Regions from separate parts of the Streptococcus sp. ZY171113 genome, predicted to be linked through region 1. Evidence: predicted binding sites of a transcription regulator. Region 1 holds the regulator's gene; the other holds the start of a gene.
The links. The regulator Rex, encoded in region 1, represses fermentation and respiration genes when NADH is low (regulators of the CRP and FNR family bind a similar motif). The targets are predictions, from matches to a motif close to TTGTGAANTANTTCACAA.

Region 1 (5,111 bases):
ATAACTATGGAAAAAGGAGCCAATCATGACTGAGCGTTACGCTGACAAACAACTGAAACTCTTCTCCCTGACCTCTAACCAGGACATCGCCCAAAAGATTGCTGACGCGGCAGGAATTCCCCTAGGGAAGCTCTCTTCTCGCCAGTTCTCTGATGGGGAAATCATGATTAACATCGAGGAAAGTGTGCGTGGGGATGACATCTACATCATCCAATCCACTAACAACCCGGTCAATGATCACCTCTGGGAACTCTTGATTATGATTGATGCTTGTAAGCGGGCCAGTGCCAACAGCATCAATGTGGTCATGCCTTACTTTGGCTACTCTCGCCAAGATCGGATTGCAAAGGACCGTGAACCGATTACCGCCAAGCTGGTGGCCAACATGCTGGTCAAGGCTGGCGCTGACCATATCCTGACCCTGGATTTGCACGCGGTTCAAATCCAAGGTTTCTTTGACATTGCTTTGGACAACCTCCTGACCGCTCCGCTATTTGCCAAACACTACATCGACATGGGCCTCAAGGGTAACGATGTGGTCGTGGTCAGCCCTAAAAACTCTGGCATCCGCAGGGCTCGGGCTCTGGCTGAGATCCTGGACGCTCCGATTGCCATCATCGACTACGCCCAGGACGACTCCCAGCGAGAGGAAGGCTACATTATCGGCGATGTTGCGGGTAAAAATGCGATTTTGATTGATGATATTTTGAACACGGGTAAAACCTTTGCTGAGGCGGCCAAGATTGTCGAACGGGGTGGGGCAACCGACATCTACGCTGTTGCCAGCCACGGTCTCTTTGCTGGTGGTGCAGCCGAGGTCCTCAATGCCGCTCCAATCAAGGAAATCCTAGTGACTGACTCTGTCAAGACCAAGGAAGCAAAACCAGCCAATATCACTTACCTCTCAGCCAGCGAGTTGATGGCGGACGCTATTATCCGTATCCATGAACGCCAACCACTCAGCCCACTCTTTGTCTACCATGACGAGGACGACAATGACTACTAAGGCTATCTATCTGGACCACGCCGCCACCAGCCCCCTCTGCCAAGAGGCCAAGGAAGCCATGCTAGAAGCCATGGAACTGGCGGGAAACCCGTCCAGCCTCCACACCTTTGGCCGTGAGGCCAGCAAGCTCCTTAGAGATTGCCGTGCTGACCTGGCACGTTTGCTGGAAACCAGTCCCCAACGCTTGATTTTCACTTCTGGTGGGACTGAGAGCAATAACCTGGCCATCAAGGGCTACGCTTTGGCCAACCAAGCCAAGGGCAAGCACCTGATTTCCAGCCAGATGGAACACCATGCGGTTTTGGATGTCCTGGCCTATTTGGAAAGTCGTTTCGGCTTTGAGGTCACCTTGTTGCCGCCGTCTGAGGACGGTACCATCACCGCCCAGCAGGTGGCCCAGGCCCTACGACCTGATACCATCCTGGTCAGCCTCATGTGGGCCAACAATGAAACGGGTCACATCAACCCTATTGCGGCCATCGCTTCGGTCTTAGCTGACCACCAGGCGGTCTTTCATGTGGACGCTGTTCAGGCGATTGGGAAACTCCCTGTCCTGCCTGAAGCTGCTGGAGTGGATTTCCTGTCCGCCTCCGCCCACAAATTCCACGGCCCCAAAGGGGTGGGGTTCCTCTATACCAAGGAGCACCGGCTGGACAAGCTCCTCCACGGGGGCAATCAAGAAAACCACCGCAGGGCCTCGACTGAGAACTTGATTGGCATTGCAGGCATGACCGCAGCCCTCAAGGCGGCTCTCGCTAAACAACCTCAGCAAAGAGCTGATGACCTGAAACAGGCCCTGATGGACCAACTGGAGGGCTGGCCTGTTTACTACAATAGCCCTGCTAACGGTCTCCCTCAGGTTATCAATCTAGGCATCACAGGGGCCAATAACGCCCTGCTTCTAACCCGATTGGACTTGGAAGGAATTGCTGTCTCTACCGGTTCAGCCTGTACTGCTGGTAACATCGAACCCAGCCATGTCCTGGCTGCCCTCTTTGGACCTGACGCTCCCCAGCTGAGGGAATCCATTCGCATCAGCACGTCTAGCCAGACCAGTCTGGCTGACATCACCAGCTTTACCCAAACACTGAAAAGGATTATTGGATAAGATTATGGCATTTGAACAAACCATTACCCTCAAAGACTGCAAGTACAGCTACACTATCAGCCCAAACATCAAAAAATATACCCTGCGTGACACCACCTTTATCCAAAACAAGCTCGGGAACTACGAACTGACCCGTCTCTTAGAAGAGGTCCCCAACTCTGGCGACGGTTTTCCCCTCAAGCTGACCATCAATGCCAACTTAACAGGAGCTAAATTAGCCATCACGGATAAATCCGGCCTTCGCTTGGTCAATATTTTCAAACACCCAGAGCACAGCATTCATCGGGACAAATTTTACTTCCTCATGGATAGTCTGGTTGACCGTCAAATTTTTGAAAAGACAGAAAGATAAGCCATGTTAATCATCACCTACCTCAACGCCTCCCAGCAGGAGTTCCAACTCAAGTACGATGACTATGCTGCTTTTGAGCGGGCTCAGTTGTCCTGTACAGCCCCTTTAGCCGACCACTACAAGGTGGTCAAGGTCACCTTAAATGGCCATGATATCCCTTATACTGGTCAATTTGGCGACCTCTACTTCCACTTGCTGAACAAAGATTTGAGCAGCTACCTCTAACACGCTTCCCTCCAAACCCAAAATGGAGGGATTTTTTTTAGGTTTATTTGTGAAAATTCTTGCTACTTTCACAAACTTTTTATATAATAGAATGAGAAAATTGTAACAAGGAGCCTGTCATGACTGACAAAACCATCCCAAACGCAACGGCTAAACGCCTGTCCCTCTACTACCGCATCTTCAAACGCTTCAATGCTGAAAAGATTGAGCGGGCCAACTCCAAACAAATCGCCGAGGCTATCGGTATTGACTCCGCCACTGTTCGTCGAGACTTTTCTTACTTTGGCGAATTGGGCCGCCGTGGTTTTGGTTACGATGTCAAGAAACTCATGGACTTTTTCGCTGACATTCTCAACGATAAGGCCGTAACCAATGTCTTAATTGTCGGTGTCGGAAATATCGGTCGAGCTCTCCTGCACTACCGCTTCCATGATCGCAACAAGATGCAAATCACCATGGCCTTTGATACTGACGAAAACCCTATCGTCGGTGGTAAAATCGGCGATGATGTTCCCATCTACGGCATTTCTGAAATCAAGAAACGCCTGATGGGAACAGACATCGAAACCGCCATCTTGACGGTCCCAAGTGTCAAATCTCAAGAAATCGCTGACCTTCTGGTTGACGCTGGTATCCGTGGCATCCTGTCCTTTTCACCGGTCAATCTAGATGTTCCAGACCATGTCGTGGTCCAATATGTTGATTTGACCAGCGAACTCCAAACCCTACTCTATTTCATGAACCAGCAAAAATAAACCAGCTTGCCATTACCTATCACGGTGATAGAAAAAACCTATTAGGCAAAACCTCCTTAAGCTGTTATACTGGTTAGCATGACTGTAAAAGGAGCCCCTATGACTAAGCCTCTCATCGGCATTTTTGCCAACCAACGCCTCAACATCGCTCTGGACAATATCCCCTGGACCTACGTCCCGTCTGGCTTTTCCAAGGGGGTTGAGGCTGTTGGGGGCGTGCCTGTCCTCTTTCCTATGACCTGCGACGAAGGCATTCTTAACACCTACATCAATCTGGTGGACAAGGTCATCCTGATTGGTGGCCAAAACGTTGACCCCCAATTTTACGGCCAAGAAAAAGCCGCCTTCGAAGACGACTACAGCCTGGAGCGTGACCTCTGCGAGCTCAAGGTCATCGACCTGAGCCGTCAGCTGGGCAAACCCCTCTTTACGGTTTGCCGAGGCACCCAGTTGGTCAATGTGGCCCTCGGTGGCAGCCTTCACCAAGACATTCCTGGCCATTGGCAGAGCGACTTGCCCCATGTGGCCACCCACGCCATCAGCATTGAAGAGGGGTCTCTTTTGGCTAAGGTCTATGGCAGAGCTGCTCAGATTAACTCCTACCACCGCCAGGCCATTGACCGGTTGGCAGACAACTTGACCGTTGTCGCCAGAGCTGAGGACCAAACCATCGAAGCCGTTGAATCAACAGACCCTAATTTTCGTTTCCTGGGTGTCCAATGGCACCCCGAACTCATCCATCAGGTCAGCCCAGACGACCTCAAGCTCTTTGACTATGTGGTCAATCACCTCTAACCAGCAAGCGAGGCTCAGGCCTCGCTTTTTCAGCAGCTCAATCCAACAAATCAGATTTTTCCCGAAAACTATAATATGTTTTCTTTCCTACAATAAGATGATCCAAAAAGACCAATCCCAAATCATCACAAGACCGCTTTAAGCTAGTGGTGAAACTAATGTCTTGCGGACTAGGTTGACAGGAGCCAGATGGGTGGTTATGGATAACAACCAAAGAAGTTGCTAAGGTCTTGCAAGCATAGTGGAGAATCTCCTTAGGTTCAGCCACCGACCGCCTCACACTACCAATAAAGACCGTCTGCTGGTGAATAATCCTGTTCTGACTGTCCAAGTAAAGGGCAACAAGGTGCTCCTGCTTCTTATCACCAAGTTCAGCCATCATGCGTTTAGCCAGGGCTATGCTTGATACCACCTGATCTAGCCGAGTTTGTTCAGCCTGATGAACCCGCTTGGAAAATTCCAACATGGCCTTGAGTTCCAAAGCCTTGACCTGACCAATCCCTGGAAAGGTTTGAAGTTCCTGGATGGACAAGTCCTTCAGCTCAGCGATGTTCCCTAACCCCTCAAGAAACTGATTAGCTAGGGTCAAGACCGACTCTCGACGAGTGCCAGTTCTCAAGATGATAGCCAGTAACTCCTGATTGCTGAGTTGTTCAGCTCCACAGGCAAGCAAGCGTTCACGAGGCAAGAGTGGTTCAGTCATCAATTCAACGTGATACATAAAAAATCCCTCCACCTACTTATTCGTAGAAGAGGGAGATTTTTATGATTTTTGACTGTTTTTCGCCCGTTTATGGACAATATCTTTCAAGATTTGGTAACAGCTTGCAGCCACTGGAACAGCAACCAGCATGCCCAAAATACCAGCCA
Region 2 (5,111 bases), 1.0 Mb from region 1:
AAGACTTTTTGTGATTTTTTTGGTTATTGTTCGGGAAATGGCAGAGCAGAACCCCTGAACCATCTTGGCCAGCTCAACCACCAAGCCAACAAGGAGCTCACACCTCCGCTGATGACCTCCGCACTATGGCCGTTAGCTAGTCCCTATTCCCTATATCATCTGATAAAAAACAGCTGCACTCAGCAATGAATCCAACCGCTAACACCGCTTTTTCTTTGATTAAAGCGATTAAATTAGCTATAATAAAATCGCAAATCAAAAAAGGGAGGTCACACTCATGAAAAAAATTAAAGTCGTCCTAGGCCTGGTTCTGGCAGAATTTCTGCTCTACTTTGCAGACATCTACCAGACCTTTGCCACCCCAGAAAACCGCCTCACGCTCCTCTTCAAGGCAGGCTTTGCCCTTCTGGGCTTTATCATCATCTTTAACTACTATTTTTTCAGGGATGGTGAGTAGCGACAGCTCATTCTGAACACGCCAGCTGAGCGTCAACTCTACACAAGCAAAAAAGCAACTGGAACACGTCCAGTTGCTTTTGCTTATCAATCAAAGGGAGACTAGTCTAAATTACTTGCGACGGCCTGGACGCTCTTTGTAGCCATAGTAGGCGTCTTCGATGATTTCTTGCATGTGGTCAACCATGGCCAAGCGTGGGTTGGCTGGGGTACATTGATCCTCGTAGGCAAGAAGGGCCAATTCACGAGAGTATTCTTTGAGTTCTTTCTCATCAACACCTTGGTCTTTGAGGCTCATCTTGATACCGATGCGTTCACCCAATTCGTAAACGGCTTTAGCGTAAGACTCAACCGCTTCTTCTGGGGTTGACGCTGGCAAGCCCAGCATGCGAGCGATGTCTTGGTACTTCTCATCTGCACGGTAGTAGTTGTACTTAGGCCATGTTGAAGTCTTGGCTGGACGGGTACCGTTGTAACGGATAACGTATGGCAAGAGGATGGCGTTGGTACGGCCGTGAACGGTGTGGAAGCGACCACCAATCTTGTGGGCCATTGAGTGGGAAATACCCAGGAAGGCGTTAGCGAAGGCCATACCAGCGATGGTTGAGGCGTTGTGCATTTTCTCGCGTGACTCAAAGTCAGCTTCTTTCACAGAACGCTCCAGGTATTCAAAGACAATCTTGATGGCTTGAAGAGCCAAACCGTCGGTGTAGTCGTTGGCAACGGTTGACACATAGGCTTCTGTCGCGTGAGTCAAGACGTCCATACCCGTATCGGCAGTAACAAAGTCTGGAACAGTCAGTACCAAAGCTGGGTCAACGATGGCCACAGTTGGGGTCAAAGCGTAGTCAGCGATTGGGTACTTGCGGTTGTTTTTCTTGTCAGAGATAACCGCGAATGGTGTCACCTCTGAACCAGTACCAGATGTGGTTGGGATGGCGATGAACTTAGCCTTGTCACCCAATGATGGGAATTTGAAGGCACGTTTGCGGATGTCAAGGAATTTCTGAACCAGGTCACGGAAGTCGATGTCTGGACGCTCATACATGAGCCACATGATTTTGGCCGCATCCATTGGTGACCCACCACCGAGGGCAATGATGGTGTCTGGCTTGAATTCACGCATCAGGCTGGCACCGCGTTCAACAGTTGTGATGTCTGGATCTGGCTCAACGTCTGAGAAGATTGAGTAGAGCACCTTGTTGCTCCGCAATTCCAATTGCTCAATGATGCGTTGAACAAAGCCAAGGCGAACCATTGCTTCGTCGGTAACGATCATGACACGCTCAACGTCACGGCATTTTTGCAGGTACTGGATAGAGTCACGCTCGAAGTAGATTTTTGATGGTACTTTGAACCATTGCATATTGTTTCTCCGTCTTCCTACTTTTTTGATGTTCAAGAGGTTCACTGCACTCACGTTGTCACCAACAGAGTTGCGACCGTAAGAACCACAGCCCAGGGTCAATGATGGCAGGAAGGAGTTGTAAACGTCACCGATACCACCGAAAGTTGATGGTGAGTTCCAGATCACACGGATGGCTTTAACACGAGTACCGAACTCTTTAGCCAGCTCAGTATTGTTGGTGTGGATGGCTGCAGAGTGACCAAGACCGTGGAATTCAACCATTTGGCGGGCAGCTTCGAGACCAGCTTCGGTGTCTTCAACCTTGAGCACCGCAATAACTGGTGAGAGTTTTTCGCGAGTGAGTGGCTCTTTTTCACCAATTTCAGACACTTCAGCCGCCAAGATGTTGGTGCCTTCTGGCACGCTGAAACCAGCTTGCTCAGCAATCCAGGCTGCTGGACGACCAACGATGTCGGCATTGAGCTTGCCTTCTGCACAGTTCTTGCTGTTAGCTTTTACGCCAAAGCAGAATTCTTCCAAGAGGGCTTTTTCTTTCTTGTTAACAAAGTAAGTGTGGTAGCTCTTGAGTTCTGACACAAACTCGTCGTAAACTTCCTTGTCAACGATGGCAGCTTGCTCAGAAGCACAGACCATCCCGTTGTCAAAGGATTTAGACATGACGATGTCATGAGCTGCCTGACGGATGTTAGCTGTTTTTTCCACATAGGCTGGCACGTTACCAGCACCTACACCCAGAGCTGGCTTACCGCATGAGTAGGCCGCACGCACCATGGCGTTACCACCGGTCGCCAAGATAGTGGCGATACCATCGTGCTTCATGAGTTCGTTGGTTGCTTCCATAGATGGTTTGGTAATCCACTGCACACAGTTTTCAGGAGCACCAGCAGCGACGGCTGCATCACGAACGATACGAGCAGCATGAGCTGATGACTCTTGGGCTGATGGGTGGAAGGCAAAAACGATTGGGTTACGGGTTTTGAGGGAAATCAAAGCCTTAAAGATGGCTGTTGATGTTGGGTTGGTTGTTGGGGTAACACCACAAACCACACCAACTGGCTCGGCGATATAGGTCAAACCAGCGACTTCATCATCTTCGATAATACCAACGGTCTTAGTGTGACGCATGTTGTTAACCACGTGCTCACAGGCAAAGAGGTTTTTAGTTGCCTTGTCTTCAAAGACACCACGTTTGGTTTCATCAACCGCGTGCTGGGCCAAGATACCGTGTGCGTCCAGGGCTGCAACTGAAGCCTTGGCCACAATGTAGTCCACCTGCTCTTGGTTGAGCTTTCTGAACTCTTCAAGAGCCACTAAACCTTTTTGCACCAACTCATCAACATGAGCACGGGCTTCGAGCAATTTGTCTTCTGGTTTAACTGATTTTTCAGCCATATTATCCTCCTATGTGCCATTAACAAGATTTGTTAATTTTTTCACAATTTTTATTACATTCTCATTATAGACTAATTTTTTGTATTTGTAAATAGTTTCACAAGAAATTTTTTACATTTTTTTCAAAAAATTTTAATCCATTCAGAAAACGGTTGCAAATCTATTTTACACCAGATGAGCAGTTTTTGCAAGAGGAATTTCAAAAAAATAAACATTTTCAAACAAGGAAACGTTAGGACTGCTGCCCTAACGTTCTAGTTTTTATCCCCTTTAGCAGGTTTTTTAGCCACTGCAACAATGGCTTCTCGAATAGTTTTGGCATAGAGCTCTGCACCCTTAGTATTGCTACTTGAGAAGTGAACGCCGTCTGTGCCAGCCCAAATCTCAGGTGTATCTGCTGCTGCACGGTACCAGTCAGCAACCTTGAGATAGGGGTAAGATTTTTCCAAACTGAGTTCATAGTCCCGCATACCAGGAACACGGCTGTCAGCTGTATTATAGGGAGTCACGATAACCAAGCGATGACCGTTTGGAAGGTCATCAATAAAAGGTTGAATTTCAGCTTCATAATTATAGACCGAATTGACCCCAACTGCTAGCACGACCGTCTTAGCCAGTGCGTCATTGTCAAGACGGTTTTGGAAGGTCTCAAAGGCAGTGATAAAGTTCCGACTAATGGCAGCATCCAATTCCGCTTCTGGTAAAAGAGTTCCCAGGGCCTGGCTCGAATTGAGGGTCACCGAATCCCCTAAAATCAAAACACTATTCACCGCATCAACATCACCGACCAAGAGATTATGGGTCTGGGTGATGCTACGATTGGCCTGATGGAGACCATTGACAAGGAGGGTTGTCTCAAATGGACTGAGACGAGGAGCCGTCACCGAAATGCCCAAGGTGATGGCAAGTAAGGTTCCTAAAATCCCAAAGGACACCCGTTTGTCCCTTGGAGCTGGCAGAACCAGCCCAAAAACTGTTGCCGTCCCTTTTTTCAACCAAGGTTCGATGAGGTAAAATGACACCGCCGCCAAAAGAACTGACAGAAAAAGGGTTAGCCCGACCGCAAGTGACTTGGGCATGAGAGGGGTAAAAATAACAAACAGGGGCCAATGAAAGAGGTAGATTCCATAACTCAAATCAGCTAGGTGACCGATGAGGGCTGGTTCACCAACCCCTGGCAGTTTATCGTGCAGAACACGCAGGCTGTAAATGAGCAAGCCTGTGAACAAACTGGTCAAAGCAAAGCCAAACAGGTAGGTCACTAACTGATCAAAAGCTAGGGACAAGGCCAGAAAGACCAGCAAACTCACACTGAGACCGAGAGTAGCTAAAACCTGTCTGAGCGGCCATTGCTGAACATTTTTCCTGAATCGCTTGACCGTGTATTCAACCCCTGTCAAGGTAGCAAAGAAACTGCCTAAAAAGAGAGAGGAACTTCTGAAAAAGCTGGAGAAGTAGAGGCTGGAATAATTAGTCGTGAAAAAAGATGTCACGAATAGACCCAAAAAGGTCAAGCCAAACAAGACCGCTGAGAGGAAAAAGATGAGGCCCCGAAACTGCCCAACGTTCAGGGGTTTCCGAGAAAAGAAGGACAACACTAGCCCCCAAACCAGGTAAAACTGCACCTCAATGGCCAAACTCCAGGTATGCAAGAACAGATGAGGGATAAACTGGCTTTCGTAGTTTCCTCCTGTCAGCAGTTCGTAGATATTAGTCGTAAAGCCGAAAACAGCGGCAATCTGATGACCAATATCCGCTACAAAATCACGTTTGACCAAGAGGGTCAGCGGCATTACCAAAAGAACCATCAAAACCAGGGGCGGTAAAATACGATAAAGACGGCGTCTAGCAAAGCTCAGCAAGTCAATCTGACCAGTTCTAGCGTATTCGTCAA

Region 2: a site for Rex is predicted at 3,247-3,264, ahead of adhE (bifunctional acetaldehyde-CoA/alcohol dehydrogenase). Genes of this name have one in related genera too.

What each region holds. Positions count from the first base shown of each region.
Region 1 is NZ_CM173243.1:977,708-982,818, reverse strand. It holds gene AC3ARB_RS04570 (ribose-phosphate diphosphokinase) at 26-1,006, shown strand; gene AC3ARB_RS04565 (cysteine desulfurase family protein) at 996-2,114, shown strand; gene AC3ARB_RS04560 (DUF1831 domain-containing protein) at 2,119-2,466, shown strand; gene AC3ARB_RS04555 (DUF4649 family protein) at 2,470-2,691, shown strand; gene AC3ARB_RS04550 (redox-sensing transcriptional repressor Rex) at 2,811-3,446, shown strand; gene AC3ARB_RS04545 (gamma-glutamyl-gamma-aminobutyrate hydrolase family protein) at 3,546-4,241, shown strand; gene radC (RadC family protein) at 4,279-4,962, opposite strand; gene AC3ARB_RS04535 (AI-2E family transporter) at 5,005-5,111, opposite strand, start outside.
Region 2 is NZ_CM173243.1:2,188,058-2,193,168, forward strand. It holds gene AC3ARB_RS10525 (hypothetical protein) at 278-457, shown strand; gene adhE (bifunctional acetaldehyde-CoA/alcohol dehydrogenase) at 569-3,217, opposite strand; gene AC3ARB_RS10535 (acyltransferase family protein) at 3,472-5,111, opposite strand, start outside.